Regions from separate parts of the Cytobacillus sp. FSL W7-1323 genome, predicted to be linked through region 2. Evidence: riboswitches for the same ligand, from Rfam matches in the RefSeq annotation. Region 2 holds a riboswitch; each other region holds the start of a gene.
The links. Region 2 has a riboswitch for thiamine pyrophosphate ahead of thiT (energy-coupled thiamine transporter ThiT). Riboswitches for the same ligand answer to the same signal wherever they lie in the genome.
Positions count from the first base shown of each region.

Region 1: it holds a riboswitch for thiamine pyrophosphate, as region 2 does, so the genes downstream of both, MKX67_RS11880 (YkoF family thiamine/hydroxymethylpyrimidine-binding protein) here and thiT (energy-coupled thiamine transporter ThiT) in region 2, are expected to answer to the same signal.
Region 3: it holds a riboswitch for thiamine pyrophosphate, as region 2 does, so the genes downstream of both, thiW (energy coupling factor transporter S component ThiW) here and thiT (energy-coupled thiamine transporter ThiT) in region 2, are expected to answer to the same signal.

Region 1 is NZ_CP151998.1:2,317,183-2,328,286, reverse strand. Features, by position in the region: gene pdxT (pyridoxal 5'-phosphate synthase glutaminase subunit PdxT) at 1,679-2,269, opposite strand; gene pdxS (pyridoxal 5'-phosphate synthase lyase subunit PdxS) at 2,272-3,159, opposite strand; gene MKX67_RS11900 (PLP-dependent aminotransferase family protein) at 3,274-4,689, shown strand; gene MKX67_RS11895 (energy-coupling factor transporter transmembrane component T) at 4,826-5,611, opposite strand; gene MKX67_RS11890 (energy-coupling factor transporter ATPase) at 5,608-7,173, opposite strand; gene MKX67_RS11885 (ECF transporter S component) at 7,148-7,759, opposite strand; gene MKX67_RS11880 (YkoF family thiamine/hydroxymethylpyrimidine-binding protein) at 7,756-8,364, opposite strand; TPP riboswitch at 8,452-8,555, opposite strand; gene MKX67_RS11875 (TetR/AcrR family transcriptional regulator) at 8,762-9,331, opposite strand; gene MKX67_RS11870 (MMPL family transporter) at 9,490-11,104, shown strand, end outside.
Region 2 is NZ_CP151998.1:263,524-274,627, reverse strand. Features, by position in the region: gene MKX67_RS01485 (phosphotransferase) at 1-85, shown strand, start outside; gene MKX67_RS01480 (M23 family metallopeptidase) at 985-1,959, opposite strand; gene MKX67_RS01475 (hypothetical protein) at 1,983-2,222, opposite strand; TPP riboswitch at 2,356-2,460, shown strand; gene thiT (energy-coupled thiamine transporter ThiT) at 2,565-3,143, shown strand; gene MKX67_RS01465 (hypothetical protein) at 3,554-3,949, opposite strand; gene sigY (RNA polymerase sigma factor SigY) at 4,506-5,063, shown strand; gene MKX67_RS01455 (YxlC family protein) at 5,017-5,376, shown strand; gene MKX67_RS01450 (hypothetical protein) at 5,363-5,581, shown strand; gene MKX67_RS01445 (YbjQ family protein) at 5,562-5,876, shown strand; gene MKX67_RS01440 (helix-turn-helix transcriptional regulator) at 6,002-6,535, opposite strand; gene MKX67_RS01435 (cytochrome P450) at 6,717-7,973, shown strand; gene MKX67_RS01430 (helix-turn-helix transcriptional regulator) at 8,244-8,402, opposite strand; gene MKX67_RS01425 (hypothetical protein) at 8,436-8,738, opposite strand; gene aspA (aspartate ammonia-lyase) at 8,837-10,264, opposite strand; gene MKX67_RS01415 (hypothetical protein) at 10,398-10,643, opposite strand; gene MKX67_RS01410 (cytochrome C biogenesis protein) at 10,862-11,104, opposite strand, start outside.
Region 3 is NZ_CP151998.1:2,387,401-2,398,504, forward strand. Features, by position in the region: gene pepF (oligoendopeptidase F) at 1-1,337, opposite strand, end outside; gene MKX67_RS12225 (hypothetical protein) at 1,468-2,250, shown strand; gene MKX67_RS12230 (FMN-dependent NADH-azoreductase) at 2,604-3,230, opposite strand; gene thiE (thiamine phosphate synthase) at 3,376-3,984, opposite strand; gene thiM (hydroxyethylthiazole kinase) at 3,984-4,793, opposite strand; gene thiD (bifunctional hydroxymethylpyrimidine kinase/phosphomethylpyrimidine kinase) at 4,793-5,599, opposite strand; gene thiW (energy coupling factor transporter S component ThiW) at 5,568-6,089, opposite strand; TPP riboswitch at 6,161-6,253, opposite strand; TPP riboswitch at 6,297-6,404, opposite strand; gene MKX67_RS12255 (shikimate kinase) at 6,531-7,037, shown strand; gene MKX67_RS12260 (hypothetical protein) at 7,087-7,920, opposite strand; gene MKX67_RS12265 (nuclease-related domain-containing protein) at 8,121-9,029, opposite strand; gene MKX67_RS12270 (branched-chain amino acid aminotransferase) at 9,331-10,431, opposite strand; gene MKX67_RS12275 (response regulator transcription factor) at 10,852-11,104, opposite strand, start outside.

The DNA.
Region 1 (11,104 bases), 2.1 Mb from region 2:
GAGAATAGGGCGCATTTTCGGAGGAAGGAGTGTGCTCTTTTTACATCTATGCATTTATAACAAAAACCAGCTAATGTACTGTCTAGGGATTAGCTGGTTTTTACTCTAATTGAAATAATGATTTAAGAGACTTTTAATAGGTAGTCGCTAACCCATTTAAAAGTTCAAAAGTTCCGTATGTATTTTTTTATGGTTATTCCCTTATGAATGAATCTCATTTCTATATGATATTCGTATAGAAATTCAAAAGCACCGAGTTCTTTCATTTAATAGGCACCTTCATTAACGATATTTTATTTTCAGCTTATATTTTATGGTTGGATAATAGATTAGAGGGTATCTCATTTTCGAACATCGGTATTGTATTTTTTATAATTATCTTCACTATTATCATTTTATTGATTCAAAAAAAGGGGAAAGCGTTAGAAGAAGATAAAAAAGAGAAGTAAAGCGAACAGAACAGCAACTCTAAAGCAAATAACCTACCTTAAATTAGAATTCCAACTTGATAAATATATATACAAAGCTCATACATTTTAGTAGACTTAACGCCTCAATATTGGCAGTTAGTTACCAAAAGCCAGAACCCATGTGGAATCTGGCTATTTCTTTGCGTTTTTGTTGGCCTAGTATATTATTCATGTTAAGAAACAGTGATAAGGCACGATTCGTTCTTTTTAAAGAATGAATGAAAACATGAATAAAACCTTCGTCACCTCCCCCTTTTACTGCTTTTTTTTTAAAAAAAAGCCACCTTAAGGTGGTTAATCAACTAACAGTCGGTTGGGGTGATTTTCACTATATACAAATGAAAATTTCTATTAATTGTTAAGCACCCGTTTTTTTATCATTTTTATTCAACCTTTTTCTTTTTGTCTTCTTTCCAACCTATCCAAATAGCTACGGCTAAAGCAAATGCCACTCCAATATAAGCCATTCAGTAACCCTCCTTTTTGGAAAACGCCCTGATTGTTTACTAATTTTCCGCAAAGCCGTTGAGAAATCTACGTTTTAACAGTAACACACCATTCATAAATATTACGAAACAATTGTAGAAAAGGTTTCATTAAAGGGGTATTAACAGAAAAAAACTACCATAAAGTGGCGGTCATTCCGCTTCTTTTTTACGGAATGAAAGATTAGACTAAGTAGAAATATGGTAATTAGGATTTTTCATACATTTATACAACTTTATATTATCTCAATCATAATTTAAATTTTTTTTCTGCTGCAATGATTAAAAGCAAGTAAATGTGTAAACCATTTTACAATCAAACAATGCAGCATGGTTTGGTTTAATTCTGTAGATAGATCCCTATTTATTATATAACTTCATATATAGTGTAGCGTTTAGTAGTCCCTTACTAAAGTAAATTTGTCCCGAATTGCTAATAAAGTTAAGATATTAAAGCCAAAGGCATTTATTGCAAAATATGTAAAAAGAACTTTTTATTCTTCTAAACAATTGGGCTCGAAGAAAGGAGCGTATTTTTACCGAAGTAAGCAAGTGTGTTTCGGCATCTTGCCATTGATAATTTCTCACGATTAGAAATAGATTTGCAGGTTAGGAAAAGGAGAGTAAATAAATACATAGAGAACCCGGAAAAATCCCTATTAGAAAACAGCACTTTTCCGGGCATTTCTTTTTAAATTATCTGTAGCAAGGCTCTTTTTTTGATTAATGAATGGTAGCCTTTTGATGTGCTTGTTTTACCATCTCGATAAATAATTTCATCCAACGATTATCCTCTGTCAGTTCAGGGTGGAAGGAGGTAACAAGTAGATGATCTTGTTTGGCAGCTACAATTTGGTTATCATATGTAGCTAACACTTCCACATGCTCTGTTACTTCTGTAATAATGGGCGCTCTAATGAATACTGCTGGAACATTGTCTGTGAAGCCCTTTACTTGTAACATTGTTTCAAAACTGTCTTTTTGTCGACCGAAGGCATTTCGCTTTACACTTATATCCATTAACCGTAAATGCGCTTCACTACCATCGGCTAACTCATTAGCTAGTAATACTAAACCCGCACAAGTGCCAAAAATTGGTTTCTTTTCTGCTGAAAACTGCTGAATTGGTGCTTTGAATTCATAATAATCAATTAGTTTTCTTATTGCCGTACTTTCTCCACCAGGAATAATTAAAGCATCAAGTGATGATAGTTCACTTGCTTTTTTTACGGCTACAGCGGCTTGCCCGGCTGACTCGATTTGTTTTATGTGCTCAGAAACGGCTCCTTGCAAGGCGAGTACGCCAATTTTCAACATTACCAACCACGCTCCTGCATTCTTTCTTCTAAGGATAATTTAGAAATATCTAATCCTTTCATAGCAGCACCGAGTTCTTGCGAAAGCTTCCCGATTAAATCGTAGTCTTTATAATGCGTTGTTGCTTGCACAATGCTATGAGCAAACTTTTCTGGATTTTCAGATTTGAAAATACCCGATCCTACAAAGACACCGTCAGAACCAAGTTCCATCATAAGAGCAGCGTCTGCTGGTGTTGCAATCCCTCCAGCAGCAAAGTTTACTACTGGTAATTTGCCATTTTTCTTAATTTCACGAAGGATATCATATGGTGCACCTAAGAGTTTAGCTTCTGTCATGAGTTCATCATCATTCATTAAAGTGATTTTCCGAATTTGTGCTTGAACTTTTCTCATATGTCTTACTGCTTCAACAATATTACCTGTGCCCGGTTCACCTTTCGTTCTTAACATGGATGCACCTTCACCAATTCTTCTTGCTGCTTCACCTAAATCACGACATCCACACACAAATGGAACCGTAAACTCACTTTTTAAAATATGGTACTCTTCATCTGCAGGGGTTAATACTTCACTCTCATCTATGTAATCAACACCCATTGCTTCTAACACTCGTGCCTCAACAATATGTCCAATTCTAGCTTTGGCCATGACAGGAATAGACACTGCCTGCATCACTTCTTCTACAATTCTTGGATCGGCCATGCGAGCGACTCCTCCAGCTGCACGAATATCCGAAGGCACGCGCTCTAATGCCATAACAGCAACTGCGCCTGCTGCTTCAGCGACCTTTGCTTGTTCAGCATTGACGACATCCATAATGACACCGCCTTTTTGCATTTGTGCCATCCCGCGTTTTACTGTTTCTGTACCTACTAATTGACTCATTTTCATTCCTCCATTGCATTTTTCAGATTTGTTTATTAGTATAAAAAGGAACTGATATGATTGTAAGTATCAGTTTTTGATAATTTTATAGTATCAGTTAGAGGGGGCAGTTAGATGGATTACTTAGCTTGTGAGTTGTTAAGAGACAGTGATGTACCTTTATATGAGCAATTATATGACTATATTAAAGGCGAAATAACAGTGGGAAGATTACTAGAAGGAGATAAGCTTCCATCTAAACGAAAATTAGCCACCTTGTTAAAAATAAGTCAAAATACTATTCAAACAGCGTATGAACAGCTTGAAGCGGAAGGTTATATTGAAGTACAAGCGCGCAGAGGCTACTTTATATTACCATTAACAGACTTAGAATATATCGAAAGTAAAATGAAGAATGAAGGTTCAACAGTTGGTGTTTATCCTAAAGAACAAACCGCGATTTATGATTTTCACCCGAGCCAAATTGATACTGTTCACTTTCCATATGATAAATGGCGAAAGTATGTGAAACAACATATTGAACCGGTTCATCAGTCCTCATTACTGCTTGGTGAAAACCAAGGGGAACTTGATTTAAGGCAGGAAATTGCGCAGTACTTATATCATTCCCGTGGCGTAACTTGCAAGCCTGAACAAATAGTAATTGGCGCAGGTGTAGAAGTTCTTTTACAACAGCTGATTTTTCTATTTGATAAAAATACAGTCTATGGGGTGGAAGACCCAGGTTACCATTTAATGATGAAGATACTACATAATTACGGATATGAAGTGTATCCACTGTTAGTGGATAGACAAGGAGTCGACATTCACGCCATAAAAAAATCACCTATAGATATCCTGTATACGACACCTTCACACCATTTCCCTTATGGAACCGTTTTACCGATTCAACGAAGACAACAATTGTTGAATTGGGCAGCAGAGAAGGATGATCGCTACATTATTGAAGATGATTATGACAGCGAGTTTCGCTATAACGGAAAAACGATACCGTCTCTGCAAAGTATGGACAGAGGGGAAAAGGTTATTTATTTAGGCTCTTTTTCTAAATCTTTTATTCCATCATTGCGAATTAGTTATATGGTTTTGCCAAAACCCCTTGTTAAATCTTATAAAGAAAAATTATCTTTTTATCATTGCACGGTTTCGAGAATAGACCAAAATGCTTTAAGTGGATTTATGAAAGACGGGGAGTTTGAAAAGCATTTAAACCGGATGAAAAAAGTTTATAGAAGAAAGGTCGAAATAGTTCTAAACGTACTCAAGTCCTTTCCGCAATTAGAAGTTATGGGAGAAAGCTCTGGATTACATGTCGTATTGATTGTCAAGAACGGAATGAATGAAAGCGAACTCGTAGCACGCGCAAAAAGAGAGCGCTTGAAAATTTATCCATTATCTAATTACTCCATAATTAGAAGAGATGATAAAGAACCGCAAATTATATTAGGCTTTGCAGGTATTATTGAAGAGCAATTGGAACACAGCTTGAAAGCATTGTTCAAAGCGTGGGGGATGGATGAGATTGATTAGATAAATCTATCTTTGCTTGATTCAATAAAAAAATTAGAATTAAGTACTTTAAGATAATCAACAACGAACAAATTCTTATCATATAACTGAACTTGTTCGTTGTTAATTTTACTTAGAAAGGTTTTAGCGAGTAAAGTTAGGGCATAATCCGATGGCCAAATATATTAAGTGTACCCAATCGATAGGAGACGTAATAGGCGATTATTAATATGATAAGCATGATGATAAAAAATAGGTAATCAGTCGCTTTGATTTTCATTACAGTATAATAGGTTCGATCTTTTGACCCTGTAAAACCTTTTGATTCCATTGCAATTGCGACTCTTTCAGCCTTCCGAATGGCGCCAGCTAATAGGGGGATAAAATATTGTCTCGTATGTTCCACGCGATTTCTCCATCCTTTTGCACGACCAAGGCCCCGAACACGATGAGCTTTCTTTAACAAGTCTAATTCGTGCTTGCAGGTTGGAACAAAGCGATACCCTGCCAAAATACCATAAGTTAACTTAGGTGAAAGGCGAACTTGCTGCATTAAACTTAACATAAATTTTGTTGGATCAGTTGTAAAAGCAAAGAGTAAAGATAACCCTATAAAACACAATGACCTTAGTGCTAAACTCATACTAACTATAATGCTACCCATCCTAATATCAAAAGAAAAGAACGAAAAAAAAATAGGACCAGTTGCGTACTTATCATCCGTATACAGCATTGTCATCCAAGCTAACCCGAGCGCAAAAAAGGACATCGGTATAAAGTAAAACAACCATTTCTTTATGTTCAGTTTACTGAAGAAAAAGGTAAGTATCAGGATATAAATAAACATAATCGCTGGTGTAATAATATCAAAGGAAAAGCTCAACAAAATGGCAGGTAAGATAACCGTAATAGCTTTTATGGTTGGATTTAATGAGTGTATCATATCGTCATCTCTTCATTTATCAACCGTAAGCGGTAAGGTATCCTTAATCTGGCTCTTTCTAAAAGGTCAGTTTTTCGCCAAAGTGCTTTAGGTGTACCATCATAAACGATCTTTCCTTGTTGCATAACCAAGACATTATTACAGTATGAATCAACTAAATCCATGTCATGTGTAACGAAAACGATGGTGGCCCCTTTATCATTTAGGTGCATGACTTTACGCATAAATTGAGAGGTCGTATAGGCATCTTGTCCAAATGTTGGTTCATCGAATAGAAGTAAATCAGGTTTGGAATGTAACATCGTTGCTACACTTAGCCTTCTTTTTTGGCCACCACTTAAGGAAAATGGATTTTTCCACTTATCAGATAAGAGATCAAAATCGGTTAATAAATGATGAACCATTCTTTCTGTTTCTTCTGTAGAATAGCCACTTAGCTTGATACCAAAACACACTTCATCGTATACAGTTTGGTTAATAAATTGATGCTCAGGATTTTGAAATACATAGCCCATATTCTTATACAATTCGTTTTCATGCCAATTACTTAATGGAGTGTTTAAAAAATCAATTGAGCCTGATACGGGCTTAATTAATTTGGCTATTAACTGTAATAAAGTAGATTTACCAGCACCATTTTCGCCAACTATTGCGCAAAAGTCCCCTTTTTTGATTGAAAAGGAAAGTTCATTTAGGATTTGCTTATTTTTATAGTTAAATTGTATATCTTTAAGATTGACGATTACTTCTGTACTTTCTTTTTCACTTGATGGTCGACTAGGCATTTTCCTATTTTCATACCTTTTAGGAACTCTTATACGATTCTTCGTCAACTTATGTAAATGATTTTGAAAACCTTCCTTCGGCGTACTATCTAAAAGTATTTCTCCTTTTTTATTAAGCGCAACCAACCGATGAGCGTATGGTTCCCAGTCATCGATTTCGTGTTCAATTACAAGCAAACCAAATCTTTGTTGTTTTTGAATCTTAATAATTGTCTCGATAAACTCGAGGCTAGATATCGGATCTAAATTTGCTGTAGGTTCATCTAAAATTAAGTATTGAGGGTCCATTAAAAGGATAGAAGCTAGCGCAACCTTTTGTTTTTGTCCTCCTGAAAGATGGTGAATGTTATGTTTCATATATTGTGATAATCCTACAATATCTAGCACATGTTCTATTCTTTGTTTCATTTGGCATCTGGGAATAGACAAGTTTTCTAACACAAATGCTAATTCATCTTCTACACGAACCATGCAAAACTGACTTTCTGGATCTTGAAAGACAATGCCTATTTCTTGGTTTATTACTCCTTTAGGGTAGGAGGAGATATTTCTCCCTTTATATAAAAGGTCCCCTGAAGTAAAACCTTCAACCGCCTCAGGATATAGACCATTTAAACATAGTGTAAGTGTACTTTTGCCAGAACCACTTGCTCCAAGTAATAAAGTCACTTCCTCTGCATATAACTTACAGCTTACATTATTTACAGAAGGCTCATCGTGTTTATCAAAGGAAAATGAGAAAGAGTCTAATTCAAAAATTGGTTGATGATTTTCCATGCCTTGCTAGTACCTCCTTCCCAATAGGGTACCCATTTAAAACACCAGTTTTCGCTAGTTGATCTGCTAATATTTTTCCTAAATAACCAGCAATGATAGCTCCACTTAAGAGACGTATAACAAACATTGTCATAATAAGCCAGGATTCATAGGCATGAAAACCTGATACAAAGAAATGGTAAGGAAAACTAATAAATGCAGCGCTGACACCTGAAAAAACGAGAATACGAGGTTGATAATTTTTCCATTTTGTCAGAGCAAAAGCGATTTCCGCCCCTAATCCTTGCACCATCCCTGAAAGAATTAAAGTGGGTCCAGATGTTGAGCCGACAAGTACTTCGGTAATAGCAGCAATGGTTTCTGCTGTAAAAGCAACGCCTGGCTTTCTGATAATGTAAGCAGCTATTATGGATACAATAAACCATATGCCATAAATCAATTCATAACCAATGGGTCCAAACCCAAACGGGGTAAGGATGGCAACAAGAACTTTACCGACCCCAAAAAACCCTAAATAAATAAAGCCAAATACGACACCCAGGACTGACATGAGAACAATATCTTTCAGACGCCATGATTTTATCATGAGACTTTCACTTCTTTAGCTTTTCCAGTAGGGCTGTTAGCTGATAATGTGAATGTCATTGTCACATGAGATACATCTTGCTTGGTCTGATCGAAAACGTTCTGTAACAAGTTAAAAATATCATTCACCTTGCCATCAAGCCTTGTGGCATAATGGCTATGGCTAACGTTTACTTCAGTCTCCTTGGACCAATCAATTTGCTCATAAATTTTTTCCATATAATCTTCCCTCCCTAAGGGATAGAGGGCAAATTTACAACCTGCAAGCTGGTCTATTTCTTTTGTATCATCCTTGTTCAAGGCAATGTCAGATTCGTCCATGTATACATCTGCTGCTGAATCTCCTGGACAACCAATCGAAAAGGTACCACTCATAGCGATGTGTTCTCCTGTTTTAGCTGCGTGTAAAAAGATTGCCCTCACTACATCAAAAACATGAATTTGCTTACCACGGATACAAGTAGATACATCATCAGTTTCTGACCACACCTTTGACATGTTCACTTCTTTAAGGGCAAATAAGATGATGTCCACATACCTCTCACTCATTGGAGAAAGCGTAAACTGACAACCTACGATACTACTTGTTCCACATAATTGATTCATACAAAAATCTCCTTTTAACATTTTTTGAACAAAAAAAACTGCACCCCGATGGAATGCAGTTTGGCTATGCAGAAAAAAAAGAGAATACACTGACCAACTGCACTTCCCCACGCTAGTATTATCTAGATCGGGTTATAAGGGTCAGGCAATTGCCTTCTCAGCCATTAAATATAGCTCCCCTAGCGCATTCGATATATTTTATTTGTTCGTCTATCCTATCATAAGCAAAAAATCATTATCTGTAAACCAATACTTGTCAATTGATAATGTAGTAGAGATAAATACAATTTACTAATTGATACGTAAATGATGCAAAAGAGTAAGGAATACAGTTTAAATCGCAATATAGTAGAGGTGAATAAAATATTGATGTGAAGAATGTTGATATATTCGCATACTATTTAGAATGAAGAATAACCCGATTACTAATTTCAGTAATAATGGTTGTCATTTCTTCCGGAGATTCTTTCATCCCATTCATTAACCATTTTTCAATTACATAAATACATCCACTAATTACAAAGTAAATCATATATTTTGATTTATCTAGATTTATGACCTGCTGTTCTTCCTTTAAACTATTAATAATGATTGATTGTGCAGTATCAATCACTCTCGTTTGAAAAGCTTTGTTACCATGGTCACTAAATAAAACAAGAAAATCAGCACTACGTTTATAAACATAATCTAATAAATACTTTGTCATTGCAAAAGTTTCATTTGTCTCATTATGGTTGTACTGTTTTAAAGTGACCTGTAATTCTAACAAAATCTCATCTTCAATATGCTGGAGTAAATCAAATTGATCACGATAATGACTATAAAAAGTAGAACGATTGATATCTGCTTTTTGACATAATTCTTTAATGGTAATGGAGGAGATTACTTTTTCTCTTAATAATACCATTAAACTTTCCTTTAACACCATACGAGTATATTGTTTCCGACGATCCAATTTTTTGTTCATCATGCCAACCCTCACTTTTTTAGAGAAATCCAACAAAGTACGCTTAAATGTTGGATGTTAAACATTTTTTACACAACTGTTTGTTGTTTATCTAACACAGTGGTATGTATAATGTTACTGTAAAAGAATTTCAACATCAAGAAGTGGGGAAACCAATAATGATTGAGTTTATTATTCGTTATAAAAAATCTGTAACAATCATTTTCTTTTTGTTATCAGTGCTTTCTGCTATTGGATTTCTGTTTGTGAATGTTAATTATAATATGAAAGATTATATCCCAGCAGAAGCTGAATCTACCGTTGCTTTAGAAGTGATGGAAGAGGAGTTTACTAGTGGCATTCCAAATACAAGCGTAATGGTTGAGAATGTAACAATCCAAGAAGCGCTCGTTATCAAAGAGAAATTAAATAAGGTTCAAGGTGTAACTGATGTGATGTGGTTAGATGATGCGATGGACATAAGAACACCAATAGAAACCGGAGACCAAGGCACAATAGAAAATTACTACAAAAATAATCACGCTCTTTATTCTGTCACCATTGAGAGTGGCAAAGAGGTCGAAGCAACAGAAGATATATATCAAATAATTGGTGAGAAGGGATCACTTATTGGCGAAGCTGCAAATACAGCTACGCAGCAGAAAATGACAGGGCAAGAAACGTTACTCGCTGCAGGGATACTTATTCCCATTATTATCATTATACTAGTTCTCTCGACAAACTCTTGGGTTGAACCGCTCTTTTTCTTAACGGCTATCGGTGTATCGGTAATTATTAATTTAGGGAGTAATGTTTTTATAGGAGAAGTGTCCTTTGTGACACAATCAGTCGCACCAATTTTGCAGTTAGCTGTTTCCTTGGATTACGCTATCTTTTTATTACATAGTTTTCAAGATTATCGTAAACAAGGGCATGAGCCAAATCAAGCTATGAAACTAGCTATGAAAGAATCGTTTAGTGTCATTGCCTCGAGCGCATCTACAACTCTATTTGGATTTATTGCATTATTGTTTATGGATTTTGAGATTGGATCAGACCTAGGTTTAAACCTTGTTAAAGGAATAATTTTAAGTTTTATAAGTGTGATGGTATTCCTTCCAGCACTTACATTATTATTCCATCATTGGATTGAAAAAACACAGCACAAATCATTAATACCAAATTTTAAAGGTATTGGAAAAAAAACATTAAAGTTAAGGTTTCCGGTCTTGATTTTCGTCTTACTTCTCGTTATACCTAGCTTTTTAGCACAAAAAGAAACCTCATTTACTTATGGAATGGGGGATCAACCTGACAGTACTAGGTTAGGGCAAGACATCCAAAAAGTAGAAGAAATATTTGGCGAATCAACCGCTGTAGTATTATTGGTACCTAATAATGAAATAGGTAAAGAAAAAGAAATGATAGCATCTATTGAAGAGGTTGACCATGTCTCAAATGTAATTGGCTACACGAATATGGTTGGTTCGACTATTCCGCAAGAATATTTAGAGGAGGAAGCAAAGGAACAATTCTTATCCAATAATTACAGTCGAATCATCATTAATACTGATGCAGGAACAGAAGGAGATATTCCTTTTCAATTAGTAGAAGAGATAAGGGAAATAGGTACTAAGTATTTTGGTAATCAAGCGTTAACTTTAGGCGAAAGTGTTGCACTTTATGATATGAAATCAACGGTTACAGAAGATAATTCTTTAGTAAATACTTTAACCGTTATCGCGGTTGGATTCGTGTTACTTGTCACATTCAAATCATTATCATTACCGATTA
Region 2 (11,104 bases):
ATATTTAAAAATTGCTAGGCTGACAACAAAGCAGTTAGCATGGCTAAATAAGAATGTTGATTCTTTAGCCATGAAGTTAGTTTAAAAAACGTAATCTTTTGTCTTGTCCCTGTCACGTAGACAACATAAAAAGCTGAACATTGAACGTGTGTCGATATTCAATCGGCACACGTTTATTTAGTTTCATATGACTAAATTTAGAATCATCATTACCTAGAGCTTATTCTCCTTCTGTTTAACACTTATTCAGTTTTGAGGTGTCGAAAGATCGATTCTATAATTAGCATAAAAAAACAAGTTGCCCCAGGGTTCATACGAATCGGAGCTAGCTTTACGATTGGTAAAGCTATTTTGCTAAGTGTTATCGCACAATTACGAGCCACTCATGAGCAATTATCTTATCATGTTACAATTGGGAATAGCGAATAAGTAATTGATAGTGGCAGGCACCATAGCAGTAGATATTGGCTTGTGGAAAGGCAAACCAATGCGAAAGAGTTTGTCCAGAACCCCTTTGCAGAAGATTGCTTATTGACCTTCTGTTCACCCACATATGGAAAGGCATTTTCATTCGATAGAGGACTTATATGACCAAGAGTAGGTCACGAAAAAGGCACTTGATTGAATTACATCAAATTAGCGTCAAATCGACGTTCATCAGCTCTACACAAGGAATAAAGAGGAGTGTAAAAAGTAGCTTAGACGCTCCTTATTTTCCGAGGTAACTATAAAAGAGGAGTTGACATACGGCCTGTAGAAGCTGGAAGGCTTTAAGAAGAACATTCCTTCTCTTATGTGTTGATCAAAGGAACGAACTTGAATCACAGTATCCAGTTATTAGTTGATACGTTAAAAAACCGCACTGAGTCTTACGAAAAGAGCAACGATTATTATCAAACCACTTTTTTTGCGATTTAAATAAATGTTTGATTGAATTGTGGGCAAGGAGGCCGGCACAAGCGACCTCCATTTAACTGTATTTCTCTATTTAAAAAGCTGAATAATTGCTCTGGGAACGGCAAAAACATAGTCTGCTATTGTCATCGTATTTTCAACCTTGTCGAACTTCTCTTCGAATCGATTAAGGTATTTTGTTAAATGATTTGTTACGATTTCTCCTTGAATCGGTTCTACACCATTTTTAAAACGAATGCGAACTGATTTTCCTTTATGAAGATCTTCTGAATCCATGATTTGAAAATGGATATGCGCTTCAGAAGAGTTACCCGAGTTCCCACATTTGCCAAGTAATTGTTTTTGAAGAACTTCTTCTCCTTCTTGGACAATGATACTGTCTTTTTTAAAATGAGCAATCATACTATATTCCTTATGCGCATGCTCTATCACAATATAGTTGCCTGGGGGGTGTTCTTCATCCATCTGCCCTGGAATATTATCATCGAGACCATCAACCACTTTTATTACTTTGCCATTTTGAGGGGCGATAACTTCCTCTGCAAATGCGTAATAACTCTCATTTTTTTCAGGTCTACCATTATATGTAGAGCCATCCTTCACCTTTAATAGATCATACGCGTACCTTTGATGTTCATATACGTAATGGTAATTAATAAATTCATTTGTGCCACCCCAGAAAACAAACCAATCATCCATCACTGGCATAATGTATTCATTCTTTGTATAAATCTTATCTGTTTCTGGAAAGACAAAGTAGGGTTTCAAATAGAGACTGACAATTGTATATTTATCATCGAATCCAACCACAACTGCTTTTGCTTTTGAGTTATCTACCCATACGAACTGACCAATGCCTATGACATCCGTCCGTGACGTAAGATGATAACTACGCACACCTTTATTAAAAGCTGCGCTCATCTCAATAAATGCCGATAATGAAACCATTCCTTGAAACACTTTTGAAGTTGCTTCATAAATTGTTTTAAAATCTTCTCTTAACCAATGATCTATAAACCTATCAGGATCTATTGACCCTACCATACCCTCTACCCCCGTAAGTTTTATTAAGATGAAAAAATTAAACGATTCTCAAGAAATATTTTGCAATTAATAGTAAAGAAACCGCCAATAGTTACTTTAATTTCACTTGAATCTTCTAACTTACCTTTCAAATCCCCTCTTAATGCTAGACCTAAATTTTCATCCTGTAATTCACCATTTACATACAACTTTTCTCCGTTAATCCAATAATTTTCGATTAATATATGATTTCCATGATGGTTTACTTCAAAAACCTTCTTCATATCAATCACTCCTTGATTATTCTACGACTATCTAGGGAATAAGTTTCACAAATAATCTGTTTTTTTACTACCAAAAAAAGATTCTTGAATTCTGATGAAAGTCATAGTATATTCTAACCGAGGATAAATTTAATACTTCCACAAGGGGAGCCTAATATGGCTGAGAGTGAGCGAGTTCGTTCTGACCCTAAGAACCTGTTAGATAATGCTAGCGTAGGGATCGTGGTTTTGGATATGAGCAATACTAGGCATCCATCACCGCCTATGTATTGCTTTTTTTCATGACAAAAAAGTAATACAGGTTTACTCGTTCGCTTCTCTTTTCGGAGAAGGAGGAAAAACATGAAACAAAATAAAACACTTTTTATGGTGGAAATTGCTATATTTGCAGCTTTGGCATTATTACTTGATTTCTTATCAGGCTTACTGATGGGGAGATTTTGGCCACAAGGTGGGTCCATCTCACTTGCTATGGTACCGGTTTTCTTAATGGCCTTTCGTTGGGGTGTTAAAGGCGGCGTCTTAACGGGCTTACTATTAGGAGGACTTCAAATCTTAACAGGAGCTGTTCCTTTTCATTTCGCCTCTTGGATCATTGACTATTTCGTAGCCTTTGCTGTTGTCGGACTCGCAGGCATCTATATGAATAAAGTTGTGCAAAATTATCAAGACGGCCAATTTGCCAAAGCAAACATGTATGTTATTAGTGGCGTTTTCTTAGGAAGTTTCTTACGCTTCTTATGCCATTATTTATCAGGCATTATCCTATTTGGTGCCTATGCTCCGGCAGATCAACCTGTCGCACTTTACTCACTCGTATATAACGGAACATATATGCTACCTACCTTTATCGTATGTGCCTTAGTAGTTGTCATGCTTTACACAACAGCCAATAAGGTCCTTCTGAAAAAAGCATATTAATCATCTAAAGGCTCTGGGGGAACTCAGGGCCTTTTTTTCAAGTCAACGTTTTGGGGGATTTTCGCACGATGAATGAACTGTGGAATCAGGGTGACATGTACATCGGCGTGATATCCATAAGATAACCATGCAAAATGAAAGCGCCAAAAGCAGCTAGACAAACCAACATCTTCTCTTCTATTTTCTCCTTGAGACCGGCAGTTTTCTTTTTGGATTTCTGAGAGGGGGAGTAGACACATCTTTATCCTTACTTTTTTTAGCAGCACTTTTCTTCCGTCAATGTCAATCTAACGATGAACACTCTTGATTATTTATGAATTTGCAACAACTATTATCTACGGTAGTTTAAACCAACATCATCTGTTTTCTTTCTTATGATTTTTGTACGTAAACACAATCGTGCGCAGTTCTCAACCTTCCTCTGCTCTCTTTTGCGCGTATACACGATTTGCGCGCAGTTCTCCGACTTTCCCTGCTCTCTTTTGCGCGTAAACACAATTTGCGCGCAGTTCTCTGACTTCCTCTTTTCTCTTTTGCGCGTATACACGATTTGCGCGCAGTTCTCTGACTTCCCCCTTCTCTCTTTTGCGCGTAAACACAATTTGCGCGCAGTTCCCTGACTTCCTCTTCTCTCTTTTGCGCATAAACACAATTTGCGCGCAGTTCCCTGACTTCCCCTGCTCTCTTTTGCGCGTAAACACAATTTGCGCGCAGTTCCCTGACTTCCTCTTCTCTCTTTTGCGCGTATACACAATTTGCGCGCAGTTCCCTGACTTCCCCCTTCTCTCTTTTGCGCGTATACACAATTTGCGCGCAGTTCCCTGACTTCCTCTTCTCTCTTTTGCGCATAAACACGATTTGCGCGCAGTTCCCTGACTTCCTCTTCTCTCTTTTGCGCGTATACACGATTTGCGCGCAGTTCTCTGACTTCCTCTTTTCTCTTTTGCGCGTATACACGATTTACGCGCAGTTCTCTGACTTCCTCTTTTCTCTTTTGCGCGTAAACATCTTTTGCGTTCAGTCTTAACTATAAACGCTCATTTAAGAATTACCGTATTGATTGGATGAAGCTGACACATATTTAAAAGATACCACCGCCCAAGTTTATATGGAGATTGTATAGCACACACGCCTAGATACTGCTGGCTCTTTCCTCTGTAGTCATGCCACCAGAGGGTCCATGTCATTGAAAATAAGGATATAATTGAACATTCTAATCATTTACATATTTATCCACTCGCATAACTTCTATGCAATAACAAGATATAATCTCTATCTCCATTCAAAAAATTTTATTTTTCGTGAACGAAAGGAGAACACTAATCGTCATAATAGTAAATCCAAAGAAAAGGGGGGCAAGGTTTGGAAGAGAAAAAATGGATTAAAGCAGCGAAAAAAGGCGATAACCAGGCGTTAGCTCACTTATTTAAGGAGAGTTATCCCCTTCTCGTTCATTATTTAATGAAGCTCACCCTTAATCGAGAAGAAGCTGAGGATTTGGCACAAGAGACAATGACAAAAGCGATTGAAAAACTAAATCAATTTCAGGTGAAATCGAAATTCTCCACTTGGCTCATATCCATTGGTACAAAATTATATATCGATCAAAAAAGGCGCCAGAAGCGAGCTGATGCCTTTAAAGCACAACATATGCGGAAATTAAAATGGCAGGCACAGTCACGAAATGAAGATTGGGATTTCTTATTAGCTTCTCTCGGTGAATTAGAAGATGAATTAAGAGTGCCGATTATTTTAAAACATTATTATGGCTATGCGTATGATGAGATTGGCAAAATGCTTGGAATTGCTGAAGGAACAGTAAAATCTAGAGTTCACCGCGGAATTAAAACCATTCGAAAGGAGATGGGTGAAGATGAGAAAGGCCCAGGAACAATGGAAAATCCTATCAAACAAGGATGAAGAAGATTTTTCAAAAGAAATGAAACGTTCTTTTGCACAGTTTGAGGAAAATAACCCCATCTCTACTCCTAGTGAAGATTGGTTTGAAAAAATGGTCATCGCAGAAAAGGATGAAGCTAGCAAAAAATGGCGAAGAGAATTACTCTTATTCAGCGGAATAGCAACACTTATTCTTGTTTTATTTTTTACAACATTAACCCAAATACCAGTTGTCTTTATCACATTACAAGGTCTTACAGTCCTTCTTGTCATCTGTTATACCTTTCTGCAAATCCAAAAACATAGAGAGAAGGTGCGACATGACGAATATTGATTTCTTTTTACTATTCTTAGTAGCAATTATTTTATTATCACAAAGTATCTTTTTATTTACTAATGCAAAGAAAAATGGAATGAATCATTGGTTCTGGGGTATTATCGCCTTAATTCAAGCACCGGTACCACTAATATTCTATTTCATCGTAAGAAACGTTCGTAGAAAAGAGGAGGATGAATTAAATGATTATCGTGACTACTGAAACAATACCAGGTAAAGAAATAAAAGAGTTAAAAGGTTTTGTTAGGGGAAATTCAGTCCAATCGAAACATATTGGAAAAGATATCGTTGCCGGATTACGTACGATTGTCGGTGGAGAAGTCTCGGAATATACAGATATGATGACGGAATCTCGCCAGAAAGCAATCGGTCGAATGGTAGAGCATGCCAAAGAAAAAGGGGCAAATGCGATTATCGGTGTACGTTTAGAAACGTCAGCTATAATGGCAAACGCCAGTGAAATATTGGCTTATGGTACGGCGGTGTATGTGGAGTAAACAAGGGGTTATATATATTTGTTGGCTGTCGATTTCTCGACAGCTTTTTTGTTGAGTACCTTAAACCTATGCAGAACAAGATCTCTTTATTATCAAGAACTAGCCTTTAATATTGTCAATATGGGCTAATTATCCTTTTTTAAGTCGCTCAGTAGTTTTTCTAACCAATAGATATTGCTTTGTATACTTTCATAGAAATAATTACTTAAGAAACGATTATAGCGGTGATCTTTATCATTATTTATCAATATTTCCAAACGAGCCCTAGTCTCTTGTAACTCTCTTGCTTCGATAATCTTTTTTTCTATTATCTCTATCACCTTGTCCGGATTAACATAATTTAGATTCGCGATGCCTAAGATCATATCATTTATAGTATCAGCATCTTCAAAGACTTTATATATTTTTTTCGGAAGTTCCAAACGTCCTTTTTCGGTTATACGATAAACTTGTTTATCTGGTCGATGCACTTCTTTAATCACTTTTACAATCTCAATTAAGCCTTGCTTGGCTAAGGAATCGAAATGATAATATAATTTGCTTTCTGTAATCGCCCGCATTTTATCTAACGGTACGGGTTCAGATAACAATTTCTTTATGTTGTATGGATAATTATCTTCATTCATTAGTTTACTTAAAATAAAAATTTGAATAGACATGTTGTTTCTCCTTATACTCATATACGTTTATAATAACACATTGAAAAATGCAATTATTCCCCCACTTAAGACCTATCACCAATAGGTACTTTACTCTTATTTACTATTAATAAAGATATTTAGTAAGCTTATTAATATACTCAAATTTGAGTATAAAATTAATTACCGGAAGGAAGTTAAGATGCTGAACAAATCAGATATTTCCAGCGAGGTTCTAGGTGTATTAAGTGGCAAAAGTGAAGAGAATCCATTTTTCGTATTTTCCAAGACACGTGATATAGGGCCAATTATTCCAATATCTAACCCTATTGGCGATACAGATAATCAAACTTGGATAGTTGTCCATATGGAAGAAGCTGTTCAAATTCTTAAAAACGCTAAGCAATTTACAGTAGACCCAACATCCATTGAAGAAAAAGAGAATTTTAGAGATAAAATTAATAGTAAAGAAAAATCGTCAGCTCCCGATACCTTCTTTACTGGTAAATCAATGCTCTTTTTAGATGGATTAGATCATAGGCGATTACGTATGTTGGTATCAAAAGCTTTTACTCCTCGATACATGGAGGGTTTGAGACCTCGAGTACAAGAAATTGCAGATGAGTTACTAGATAATGTTCACTCTAAAGGTGAAATGGATCTCGTAAAAGACTACGCCTATCCATTACCTATTAATGTAATATCTGAGATGTTAGGCGTTCCTTATGAAGATCGTGAAAAACTAAAAGATTGGTCTTCTGCAATTGCTACGGGGCTTGGATGGGGAAAGCAAGATGCTACTGTTGCAAAAAACCTTCAAGAATTCGGAGAATATACGAAACAATTAGTTGAAAGAAAACGAATGAACCCCTCTGATGACTTAATTAGTCAGTTAATTGCTATCGAGGCTGAAGGAGATCGCCTCGATGAATCAGAATTAATTTCCATGATTACTTTATTAATTTTCGCAGGACATGAAACTACCTCAAATTTAATAGCTACAGGTAGTATGATGTTATTTGAAAATCCTAAGCAACTTGAGTTACTCAAAAAGGATCTTCGATTAATACCATCTGCTATAGAGGAACTTTTAAGATATAACGGCCCTTCAACTGCTGTAGGACCACGCTTTGCAAAAGAAGACGTTGAGATATCTGGTAATAAAATCAAAAAGGGCGATATGGTTTTGGTCATGGTAAAAGCCGCGAATAGAGATGAAAAAATTTTTACTGATTCTGAAGATTTAGATATTACAAGAAAAATAAATCAACATCTAGCTTTCGGTCATGGTATGCATATGTGTCTAGGGTCACCACTCGCACGTTTGGAAGGAGAAATTGCTTTTAATTCCCTATTAAGACGTATGCCTAACTTATCTTTAAAAATCCCTAAAGAAAAAGTGGAATGGCAATTTAACCTTTCTTCACAAAGTATCGATTCATTACCCGTCACTTTCTAACCAACAAATCCTATAATTATTATCTAGATAATGTTTTTACGAAAGTCACTGTGATGCTCTTCCACAGTGACTTCCACATTCAATCCCAATCTAGTATACCTAAACTCTAATTATCACTAAGACTTCGTACCATTGTTAGTTACACCTATTATCTTCAATCTCTTCATTGTATTTAATGAAAGTTGAGGTGAAAATGAATAATATAGATAGAATTAAATAAAATTTAATAATTCCCATAGAAATTTTACTAGTGTATTCTCTCATTTCCTACTACTCATTGATAAACAATTCATCCACAGTTGTATTCAATATTGCAGCTAAATTAAACGCCAACTGCAGTGTTGGATCATATTTATTATTTTCAATAGCATTAATCGTTTGCCTCGTTACTTTGCAACGTTTCGCTACATCCTCCTGCGATAGTTTCATTGACTTCCTAAACTCACGTATCGGTTTTTCATCTTAATTACCGTATTTTCTCTTATAAAAAAGTAAAGTAATCAAGTAGATAATGCAAATACTTAGTAGAAAGGAGAATGGTGAGATTCCTTCATAAGTGTTGCTTCCCCAAAAAGCTGAATAAACCTTCTTCCCCATTTCAAAAACTAACACGGCTATAACTACTGCAAAGGAATAAGATTGTGCTTTCATTTTAATTAATTTTTTCCTTTCATCACCGAGTTGAGGTAACGTATTGATTGTCAAAAAAATGAGTATTAAACTTAAAACTAGCAGTGAAAAAAAGATAATAACAATCCCGTTCAAAATGATTCCTCCTTCAAAAAATGTAAAATACTTTATACATTTTTTTACTAAAACAACACAAAAATGCTTAGAGCCATTATCAACTCTAAGCATTTAAATTAATCTCTATTTAACAAAGACACACCCGCGATACCTGGGTTCGTCATTTCGTATGGGTTCAAGATAAGATCCAATTCTTCTTCAGTAAGCACATCGTATTTTAAGCACAGTTCACGAACGGATTTGCCATTGATGATTGCTTCTCTCGCGATGCGTGCTGCGACTTCGTATCCGATATGTGGATTCACTGCTGTAATGATCCCTGCACTGTTTTCTACATATTCTTTCAAACGTGTTTCATTCGCTTCAATGCCTGATAAACAGTAATCTGTAAAAGCACGGAAAGCGTTGTTCATAATACTGATTGATTGTAATAAGTTAAAAACAAGTACCGGCTCCATTACGTTTAATTCTAGCTGTCCTGCCTCGGATGCAAGGCAAATGGTATGGTCATTACCGATGACTTGGAATGCCACTTGGTTAATCATTTCAGGCATAACAGGATTCACTTTACCTGGCATGATAGAAGAACCTGGTTGACGCGCAGGCAATGAAATTTCGCCTAGACCAGCGCGTGGGCCTGATGCCATTAAACGAATGTCATTAGCAATCTTAGACATATTCATCATACAGACTTTTAACGCTGCAGAAACTTCTGTATAAGCATCTGTATTTTGAGTCGCATCGACAAGATGATCGGCGCCAACAAGTGGTAAGCCCGTAATCTCAGCCATATGTTTAACAACACTTTCAATATAAATAGGGTCTGCATTTAGTCCCGTTCCTACAGCCGTTGCCCCCATATTGATTTCATATAAATGCTGACGAGATTGCTGGATCCGTTTAATATCTCTTGTGACTACACGACTGTATGCTTCAAACTCTTGTCCAAGACGAATCGGAACCGCATCTTGCAGATGTGTTCTACCCATTTTAATCACATGATCAAACTGCTTTGCTTTCTCCTTAAATGCCGCAAGCATATGCTCCATCGTTTGTGTCAGTTTTTCCAATGCATTCAATGTAGCAATATGAATCGCTGTTGGGAAAGCATCATTTGTTGATTGTGACATGTTGACATGACTATTCGGACTTAAGTGAAGTGCATAGTCTCCTTTATTCTTCCCTAGTAACTCTAGCGCACGATTGGCAATCACTTCATTGGCATTCATATTAATGGATGTCCCAGCGCCACCTTGAATCGGGTCAACAATAAAGTGATCATGCCATTTACCTTCAATAATTTCATCAGCAGCCTGTACAATAACATTGCCAAGCCCCTCATATAATCTTTTTGTGTCCATATTTGCTAACGCGGCTGCCTTTTTAACCATAGCAATTGCGATGATCAGCTCTTCATGAATGCGATATCCGGTAATTGGAAAGTTTTCAACTGCACGTAAGGTTTGAACACCATAATATGCATCTATTGGCACTTCTTTCGAACCTAAGAAATCGTTTTCAATCCTTACTTTATCATTTGACATTTTTATTTTCGCCTCGCCTATTTTCATCATTTAACTATAGATATATCATCTTGCTTTAAGACGATATACCTCCTAAATAATAGCACAGTCTAATTCTTTTATAAAGGCGGGGAGCCACAAAGATTTTTTCTGCTTACACACTGGTTAAGAAAAAAATAATAAGAGAAAAACTTAATAAAATGAGCAGAATAGTATGAAGGAAAATGCCAATCACACTGCATACTTTTCCAGCAGAAATTAACTTTCTTTCTTTAGGTCCATTAATATTGCACAATAACTTTGATGCATAGATGCTTCCAAAGATACCTATAACAAGTCCAATATACGGTGTGATGATAGAAAGTATTCCTAAAATAAGAGAGAGATGAACTTTTGACAAATGCACGCCTCTTTTCAAAAGTAAGCTTATAGTTCATCATATTACACAATAAGTCTTTATATACGGAAAAATGGATTAAATGATGAGAGAGGTTCATTCTAAGAGGTTTTCGATACAATTTGTGGATTCGAATGAACAAGGTAAAAACTTCACCAACCTAGCCATCATCAATAGACCTAGGTTGGTTATAATCAGGCCTTGTTTAAATCCCTTCTATATTAAACGAACACCGGATGAAAATAGATCACTGGCTCTTCATATGGGTGAATGCGTTTGATGATTGTTTTCACTTCTTCCATCCGGCTATATAGGCAACGAAATTCCATCTTACATTCTGTCCCAAACGAGATGTTCCCAATTTGACCTAAGTAAGGATTAGCGTCTTCTAAAGGTCTATAGTAACCTTTTACCTCTGAGTAGGATATAACCTGATCATAATTCCCCACTGTTAATGTTCCTAT
Region 3 (11,104 bases), 2.1 Mb from region 2:
TGATTAAGTAAATGTCGTTTAATGTCTTCATTGGTTTCGTGATCAAGTAAATATTTTATTAAAAGTACCTCATTTACAGTTGATGCAACTTCAGCGACAAAAATACTGTAGCCTGCCGTAATTTGCGGCTGATGCTGGGCACTCCATTTACTATGAACACCGTGGCCACATTCATGCGCAAGTGTAAACATACTATCAAGATCATCACGATGATTTAAAAGTATATAAGGGTGTACACCATATACCCCCATATTATAAGCACCAGAGCGCTTTCCTTTCGTTTCTCTTACATCAATATAACGATGTTCTTTAAACGATTGCAATGTAGAAATATACTCTTCCCCTAGTGGCGCTAACGCTTTACACATCGTGGCAAATGCCTCTTCATATGGAATCTGCATATCGACATCTTTCACAAGCTGGGCACTTAAATCGTATTGTCTTAATTCATCTAACTGCAATAACTCTTTTCTTAATGCTGTATATTTGTGCATCGTTTGCAAATGGTCTCTTGTGGACTGAATAAGATTATGATAAACCTCTTTCGGAACATTATCACCAAATAATGCTTTTTCTAATGCAGAAGGATACTGCCTTATTCTTGTGGTTGTAACATTATTCTTGATCGCTGCTGATAAAGTCGAGCCGATTGTATTTTTAAGTTGTACATAAGGCTTATAATACGCTTTATACGCTTCTTTCCGCTTTTGTCGATCATCACTTTCAATTAATTTCGCATACATTCCTCGTGTAAGTTCTACTTTTTCACCATTATCATTTGTTACGAGACCAAACTCAATATCAGCATTATTAATCATATTATATGTATTTGATGGTGCAGAAAGTGATTCACCGAGTTGTGATAATAAACTTTCTTGCTCAGTTGAAAGCACATGCGCTTTATAACGAAACGATTCGAGTAAGTCTTCTTCAAAATATTGCAGCCCTTCTTCTTCTTTAATATAAGCTTTTAATGTCGCTTCATCTAAGCTAAGTAAAAACGGCATAAAGAAAGAAGTTGCACTACTTACTTTTACACTTAGTTGTTTCGATTGATCTAATAAACTTTGAGCACGACTATCCCTTGTATCAACATCAGATTGTAACATCGCATAAGCATATACTTTACCAAACAAATAAGATAAATCTTCCTGCTTCTTTAGAAATTGAAATAAACTTTGCCCATCGCTTATTTCCCCCTCGAACCCAGCTAACTCCTGCGCTAACGACTGAATGGATTCATAATCCTTTTGCCACTCAGACTCCTCACTATAAATATCAGTGATATTCCAAGTTTCTTCTACGGGAATCTCTTTTCGACTAGAATAGGTCGTCATAATTTTTAACACTCCTTAAATAGTTCATTTTTTTGCTCATATGCGTTATATTAACTAAATATATTCTATTTCGCCATTCTTAAACCTTTTTATAGTAATTAATAATGGAAAAAGGAAAGGAGATCCAATCATGGCTATTACATTACCTCATATCGAGGATGCGAATCAAACTAATTATCTCCCACCTCAAGGTGAGATTCAACCGTTTGAATCTAAAGAAGAATACGAAACTAAGTTAAAAGAATGGAAGCTGCCTGCCAAGAAAACGTTTTGGTTTAAACAAAAAACCCATCAACGCAAAGTAGAAATTGTCGGCTATCAAGCATACGGTGAAGAAGATGATCATTACACCATTGTAATCAAGTTCCAAGATGGAAAACTAAGTTGCATTCATCCGGCTTATTTAAAAGAAATGCAAGCAGGCAACTTTGGTAAAGAAGCTTTTGATGCTGCTGGACAACCAAACACCGCACAAATAGAAGAAAAACAGGCCGATGAAAAAACAAAAGAGCAAGCGCCAACACCGCCGAAAATCACAGCTACAAAAACGAAAACAAAGAAAAAAGAAGCAGCTAAAAAAATCCAACTTCCTGAAGATAAGGTCGCTTTTTCAGCAATTGTGAAGCAATTTGCGCTAAGCTATAACCATTTCACTGAGGACCATGATGAAGTCATTGTGCTCGATGAGGTTGTCATTCATCAAGACGACCCTTTACCAATTGGACTAGCTTGGTGCAGTCACTCTAAAACATTAAAAAAACAAGAATTAGCTATCGGAGACAAACTTTCCTTTAATGGCAAAATCGTCAAAAAGAAATTACCAAAAGCCCAAGACGATGTCAATGAAGAGCATAAAGTAGAAGAAACAGTACCTTATAAAATAAACAATCCTTCAAAAATTGAAAAACAATAGCAAACAGAGTGAGGCCATTCCTCACTCTGTTTTGTTCTACTTTAAGATAAGCAAGTAAGCTCGTAACAGATTGGGTACTGATTCGACAAATAGTTCCTCAGCAATCATTCATGCTTGTAGTTAAAAAACATATTTAACTGCGTATACGTTTTTATCTTACTAGCTTGTTTAAAATGTCTTCCTGTTTTGAATCCTAACCTCTTTACACATCATCGAGTTGTGTGATACTGGTCAAGTTTATTCAAGGTTTACACAAAGAATGAGCGACCGTGATTTCCTAAATACAAGTTTTAGGACGTCCTTTAGACAAAAAAAGCACCTCTACAAAAATATAGAGATGCTTTCGTATCGAATTAGAATTGAGCAGCAGCTTTAGCTACGTTTTGTAATCCTTCTTCAATAATATCTTGTGTACGATCTGGGTATTGGTTATGTCCTTCAATCACTACTTCTGAAGGAGAAGTAATGCCCCAAAGGCTGATAATTGTTTTTACTAAGTTAACTGCCATTTCGCCAGCAGCCATACCTTCTAGTGAATAATCAGAACCTCTAGCATTTAAAAGCATCACTTTCTTGTCGCCAGCAAATCCTACTGGACCTTCAGCAGTATATTTAAACATTTTACCTGCTTGAGCTAAGTAAGAAACATAGCTGATCAATGGAGCTGGTACAGTTGAATTCCAAAGTGGGAATGCGAAAACGATTTTATCAGCATCAAAGAACTGATTTAAATACTTCTCAACTAGCGCCGCACCCTTTTCTTCTGCAGCAGTTAATTCCAACCCTTGGTTCTTTTTAAAAGTACCATTGATTGCATCATTACCATAGTAAGGCATGTTTTCTTCAAAAAGATTCAATTCCGTAATATCATCTGATGGATTTGATTCTTTATATGATTGTAAAAATGCATGATACATTTTTACAGAAATTCCAGCTTCAACTGGACGATCACTTGCGTTTACAAATAGAACTTTTGCCATTATGTGAAGACCTCCGAATGTCGTAATAATTTATTCGAAATACACTAAAATGAAATATCTCGAACCAAAAGTAATTTTAGTATATTAATAGTATCTTGTCAATGGAATAAGTTCTCTTTAACTACACTTATGATATTTTTTAGGTCTAAAGGAATAATTGAAGTAAATCTCGAGCTGACTTTTCTGGATTTTTAGATTTACTAATTGCTGAGACAACAGAAACACCTGCTAACCCTCGATTTTTAAGCATTTTTATGTTTTCTAGTTGAATACCACCAATAGCGACAGCAGGAATATCAATCGCTGCAATGATTTCCTCGAGCATACCTGGTGCTAATAAATCAGCATCTGATTTAGAAGTTGTCGGAAACACCGAACCTATTCCAACATAATTTGCTCCTTGTTCTTGAGCAAGTTTCGCTTCCTCCACATTGGATACAGAGATACCAACTACCATATCATCAGGAACAATCTTTCTAACGACGGCACATGGCAGATCATCTTGTCCAACATGCACACCTGCTGCACCTACCGCTAAAGCGATGTCTACTCTATCATTAATAATCAGTGGAATATCCAATGGTTTTAATATAGATTGTAATATTTTCGCCTTTTCATAAAAGAGTTGACCATCCGCTGTCTTCTCTCTTAATTGAACGATGGTCACACCACCTTTTACACCACTTCGAACAATATCATATAATTCATTGTTTGCTATTTTATCATCTGTGACTAAATATAAACGGTAATCCATTAGTTTTGCCTCACTCCATCTAGCCAAATGGCTGCATTCATTGTACTAATCGTATCCATTAGCTTCACTCGAAATGAACCTAACCCTTCACCGGCATGTAAGCTCTTAGCTGCGATTTCCCCTGCTAGACTCATAGTAGCCATACCAATAACAGCCCCGTCAAACCAATTTTCTGAAACAGCAGCAGCAGTTGCTACTAATGAAGCTGTCATGCAGCCAGTTCCTGTTACCTTCGTCAAAAGATAATCTCCATTATCAATCACAACTAATTGCTTCCCATCTGTAATGACATCTTCTTTTCCACTAATAACAATGAGACAGTTTAGGACTTCAGCTGCCTCCTTTGCAAGTGCTTCAGGTGCTATTTCAATAGCCCCTGCATCAACACCACGCGTTTTTGTATTCTTACCAATAAGAGCAGAAACTTCAGAAGCATTGCCGCGAATAATGGACACTTTTATTGTGCTAATTAGCTCTTTTGCCTTATTTGTGCGATAAGTGGTTGCACCAACACCAACTGGATCAAATATTACTGGGACCCCTTTTTGATTGGCAGTTTGTCCAGCTTTAATCATTGCCGCAAACATCGCATCATTAATAGTACCAAAATTAATTACGAGCCCATCTGCCATCATAGCCATTTCTTCTACTTCTAAGAGTTGGGTGGCCATAACAGGTGAACCGCCCATTGCTAGGGTCACATTTGCACAATCATTAATAGTTACTGTATTTGTTAAATGATGAATGAGTGGGGTATGTTCTTGTAACTGCTGAAAGACTCTCTCAACTGCTTCACTTGAAATCGCCATTATCTTTCCTCCATCTTTGCTTTGTTGTATAACTCATAAAAATGATTTGTCGGACCATGCCCATGACCGAGTGCTAGGCTATGCTCAATCGCTATGGAAATATAATTTTTCGCAGACTGTATGGCCTCAATAAGTTCTTCCCCTTTTGCTAACCCAGCAGCAATGGCAGATGATAGAGTACAACCTGTACCATGGGTGTTTTTTGTCTCTACTCTTCGACCATTAAACCAGTTGAAACTTTGTCCATCCCATAATAAGTCATTCGGTTCTCCTTCTAAATGTCCACCTTTTAATAAGACGGCTTTTGGCCCTAATTCATATAATTTTTTACAAGCTTGCTCCATATCATCAACCGTGCGAATTGTCATACCCGAAAGTACTTCAGCTTCAGGAATGTTTGGCGTAATTACAGTCGCAAGTGGTAACATTTTCGCTTTTAATGCTTCAATAGCTTGTTCCTTTAAAAGATGATGTCCACCTTTTGAAACCATAACAGGATCTAACACAATCACTTTTGGACTATAATGATTTAAACGGTCTGCGACGATTTTTACAGTCTCACTAGATGACAACATCCCGATTTTGACAGCATCAACTTGGATATCATCAAACACAGCTTCTATTTGGTCTTTTATAATATTGATTTCTATATCCTGTACCGAACGTACCTCTACTGTATTTTGAGCGGTAATCGCCGTAATGACGGACATGCCAAACACACCATTGGCGGAAAAAGTTTTAAGATCTGCTTGAATCCCAGCTCCTCCTCCTGAATCAGAACCTGCGATCGTTAATGCTGTTTTCATTGATGTAACCTCCAATAGCTTTATTCTTAATTAATACTCTTAATAAACCATATCCTAAAATTGCTCCAGTAAACGAGCTCACCATAAATGCTGGTAGGAATCCGAAAAGGGTTGCTTCTTGTCCTAAAAGTAATGTACTAATCGGATAAGTCGCTACTGCCCCTATCATTCCTGTTCCAACGACTTCACCTAGTGCTGAGAAGCCAATTTTTTTCGTTTTTTGATAAAGGAACCCTGCAAGTAATGCGCCAATCATACTCCCGGGGTAGGCAAAAACACTTCCAGTCCCCATCATATTTCTCAATGTAGATGAAAGAAACGCTTGACTAACGGCATACCATGGTCCAAGAAGTACAGCAGATAATACATTCGCCAAGTGCTGAATCGGAAAAATTTTCGCTATTCCAATCGGAATAAAAATGAGACTACTCGACACAGTAGTGATGGCTGCAATCGTTGCCGTCATCGTCATTTTTTGGATTTTATTCATAGACCTTTCCTCCTTTCGATAAAAATAAAAAAGCCGCTATTTTGAATAAGCGGCTTTGGTCATCATGATATGTATGACGTCACTCGCTTCCCTACGCTAGTATTAACTAGATCAGGTTCAAAGGGTTCATCTCAGCCAAGTATTTGGCACCCCTAGCATTTATTCATATATAAAAAAAATCCTCTACTTCCAAAAGGAAGCGAGGACGACTACATCGACACACTTCCCTCCACTGGTACAAACCAGATCAGGTTCAAAGGGTTTTGAACGGCATTCAATCTCAGCCTCTATGTGAAGGCACCCCCAGTGAAAACTTATAATATATGATGTCAATATAACATGAAATGATAGAAATGAAAATAAAAAACATTGGATAGAAACGATGTTGCGACATAAAACGTTATGATATGATATTTTATATAACATTCGGGAGGACAGTCTATGGAAGATAAGAGTATTGTACTTATTGGGTTTATGGGGGTCGGAAAGACATCCATAGGAACGGAATTAGCTAAGAAATTACAGTGGGGTTTAATCGACACGGATGAACGCATTGAACAACAGTTTGGGATGTCAACTTCAAAAATTTTCCTTGATCATGGTGAAGAAGTTTTTCGAAAAGCTGAAAGCGAATTGATTGAACAACTATCTGCCGAAGAAAAACAGATTCTTTCATTAGGCGGCGGCGCCTTTTTAAACAGTAAGAACCGCGAAATTTGTTTACAAAACAGTACCGTTGTCCTTATCGAGCTCTCATGGGAAAATTGGCTCGATCGATACCCATTGATTAAAGATACAAGACCGAAATTGAATGGTCTTTCTACTGACGAAATGTATCATCTCTACAAAGAAAGACAAGCTCATTATCAACCATATCATCTAAAAATCAATGTTGACGGGAAAACAGCTGAAGAAGCTGCTGAATTGATTGTTAGTGGGATAGGATAAAGCTTGTGATGATTATGGTTATAGTTCATTAGAATGTTTCTTTTACTATCTAAGTAATTCGCATTATCCTAAACGAATTTATGAAAGCCGGGCACTCCCTTGCTCGGCTTTCATTTGTGTTTGGTTCTAAATATATTGCTGAATAACTCCCTTTTTGTGAGGCGGTTATCTCTGGTTTTCTTTCTGAGGGACTTGCTAAACCCTTTTGCGAGGCGTTCATCTCTGGTTTTCTTTCTGAGTGAATTGCTAAACTTTTTTGCAGGGCACTCATCTCTGATTCTCCTTTTGAGGGACTTGCTAAACCCTTTTGCGGGGCGCTCATCTCTGGTTTTCTTTCTGAGGGACTCGCTAAACCATTTTGCGAGGCGCTCATTTCTGGTTTTCTTTCTGAGGGACTTGCTAATCCCTTTTGCGAGGCGCTCATTTCTGGTTTTCTTTCTGAGTGACTCGCTAATCCCTTTTGCGGGGCGCTCATCTCTAATTCCCCTTCCGAGTGACTTGCTAAACCCTTTTGCGAGGCGCTCATCTCTAGTTTTCTTTCCGAGGGACTTGCTAATCCCTTTTGCGAGGCGCTCATCTCTGGTTTTCTTTCTGAGGGACTTGCTAACCCCTTTTGCGGGGCGCTCATCTCTGATTCTTCTTCCGAGTGACTTGCTAATCCCTTTTGCGGGGCGCTCATCTCTGATTCTCCTTTTGAGTGACTTGCTAAACCCTTTTGCGGGGCGCTCAGTTCTGGTTTTCTTTCTGAGTGACTTGCTAAACCCTTTTGCGGGGCGCTCATCTCTGATTCCCCTTCCGAGTGACTTGCTAAACCCTTTTGCGGGGCGCTCATCTCTGATTCCCCTTCCGAGTGACTTGCTAACCCCCTTTGCGAGGCGCTCATCTCTGATTCTCCTACTGAGTGACTTACTATCCACTTTTATTGTGATGTTATATAGATTTTTTTTGTGCACAAAGTCCTTTGTTCAACATATAACTGCTTACTAATAGATTGACCCCATCAGAATACATTTCAATCTATAAGATACTGTCACTTCTCTTCATTACTAAATAATTCAACTGTTTCTTCGGTTTTAAAACCCATTAATGATAATAAAAATAATTTCCACCACCATTAAGTGTATATTTCTCTTGTAAGAATCGTTGTATTGCGGAACTACTTATTGCTCCACCACACCAATCATAAATCGCCGTCTTTGTTACTTTTTCTGATGGAAAAAGAATAATAAAGTCATTGATTGCTTCACTTAATGCATCACAAGATGAAATGTTCCTCCTACATTTTGAGCAATGAAATTTGCGCAAACTCGCTCGCTTCATCTGCCCACCGCACTCTCGACAAACCACTCCTTTTACCAAATCCTCCGTACAATATTCGATTTTTCTAGCGTAATTCTTTTCTTCTTTATGATGACTCAAAAAAGCATGAACAATTTTTGTATAAAATGGAGAGTGTTGAATGTCTATTTGATTTAGTTCTCTTAATAATCGTGGAATTTGCGGTGGAAGAATAACATTTTGTTTCTTTGTACGATCATATAACATAAACTCGGGATGAACAAAAACAAGTAGATAATCAAATGCAATGTTTAATTCGTGCTTAGTAAGGAATTGGTGTAGGAGGGTTTCATTTCTTTCGATTTGTAGGAGGGGATTTTTAATTTCCTTATTTGTTGGTGAATACCATTTAGTTTCCTGAATCATAAAATCACCACTATAATTTTTCACTTCGAAAGCAATGAGTTTGTGGGGAGTTACACAGAGTGCATCAATTTGAAAGGATGTATGATTTATTTCTAGCAATATATCATAGAGGATGGGGAATTTTGGTGAAAGTTGTTGCAAATCATCTCGCCATTTACTTTCTCCTTCATATCCTTTTTCTAACATTTTGAGATATTGTTCATTCTCAGGGGACAATTTTGATCTAAGATGGAGCACGCGTAATAATCGGAGTTGGTAAGAGGGATTGAGCGGTTTTAGGTCTGGCAAATTACTTCATCCTTTCTTTTTTCTCTATTATAACGAATTTTCCGCATGAAAAAAATACCAATTTATTTAACTTCTCTCGGAAAGGACAACCTTGCTTGTTAAAAAGCGTAAAATCCTTTTGTGATTGTAGGGCTGAAGTAGCAAAATCAAACGATAATAATATATACAGTCAGTCCATTTTCTAAATCCATCACTTCGGTTTTATTCTTTTCAGTTTTTGTCCATTTTACAGAACCACATTTCTAGTCTAACCCTTTAAAAAACCACTTACCATCAATGGCAAGTGGTTCTTTTTCTTCTATTAAATTGCTGTCGTAACAGCTTTTTCTTCGTCTACTTTCACGATCCAACCAAATTTATCTTCTACTTTTCCTTTTTGGATTCCTGTTAGCGTTTCGTAAAGTTTGCCGGCGATTTCACCTGTTTGTCCGCCACCAATGGTAAGTTTTTCGTTATTCCAGAATAGTTCTCCGACTGGTGAAATGACCGCTGCAGTACCCGTTCCGAATGCTTCTTCTAGCGTGCCATTTTTTTGCGCTTCATAGATCTCATCGATTGAGATACGACGCTCAGATAAAGGAATACCCCAGTCTTTAATGAGTTCAATAACAGAGTTTCTTGTTACGCCTTCTAAAATGCTTCCGTTCAATTCAGGTGTAACGACTTCACCGTTAATTTTAAAGAAAATATTCATGCTTCCTACTTCTTCAACATATTTATTTTCCTTGCCATCTAACCAAAGTACTTGTGAATATCCTTCCTGTTCTGCTACTTCTTGTGCTTTTAGGCTAGCAGCATAGTTTCCTCCTGTTTTGGCATTACCCGTTCCACCTTTGACTGCACGAACATATTCGCTTTGGACAGCGATTTTCACTGGGTTAATTCCTTCTTTATAATAGGCACCGACTGGTGACATGATAATAATAAATTTGTATTGATGTGATGGAGCAACGCCTAAATAAGGTTCTGTAGAAATAATAAATGGACGAATATATAGCGATGTTCCTTCTACATTTGGAACCCAATCACGATCAACTGCAATTAATTGTCTTAATGCTTGAACAGCAAGTTCTTCGTCAATTGGCGGAATACAGAGTCTGTTGTTCGATTTGTTCAGTCTCTCCATATTTTTATATGGTCTGAACATGAGCACTTCCTGATCTTCAGATAAATATGCCTTTAATCCTTCGAAAACACTTTGGCCATAATGAAATACCATTGCAGACGGGTCAATTTGTAATGGCTCATAAGGGACAATACGTCCATCATGCCACCCCTTGTCTGCATGATAGTCCATTACAAACATATGATCTGTAAAGTTCCTACCGAAAATCAACTGATCAAATGCCGGTTTTTCTTTTTTGGTTGCACGTCTTTGGATTTCAAACTGATAATCATTCATTTCTACTCTACTCCCTGTCTAAGATCAATTTAAAGTGCCGTTAAACATCTTTACTCTTTTTCTTGTGGTATTATGCACCATTGTAAACGAAATACTTTGATGATTAAACTACTCCTTCGCAATTTATACGATATTAAGAATTTATTACTTTAATACATAAAATCAATATAACATTTCCTTAATAAAGTACATTGATTGTTTAAAATATTATGAACCCTATTTTTGGTATTGTCAACACAGTTTCTGAAACTTTTCTATTATTCTTACAAATTTATAATTTCCCTATAAATACAGGATTTTACTAGCTTTTTATTGAAATGATTTGCATGAAATATTATGCAAAAAAAGGTTTGTTTTTTTAGATAATTAGTCAAGAAATACAAAAAATACTCGTGACTTCCTGCTCGTCACGAGTATTCATTAATGAAACCAGCCTTTGTTTTTTGACTCTGTGATGGCTTCGATTCTGTTTGTTACTTCTAACTTCTCCAATATAGCTGATATATAATTACGAACTGTACCAACTTTAATCGTTAATATAGAGGCAATTTCTTTAGTGCTTTTTCCCTCTGCCATTAATTCAAGTACCGCTTTCTCACGTTCTGTTAAGGGATTTTCTTCTCGGTAGACATCATCCATCAGTTCCGGGGCAAAAATTCTTTTGCCTGCCATG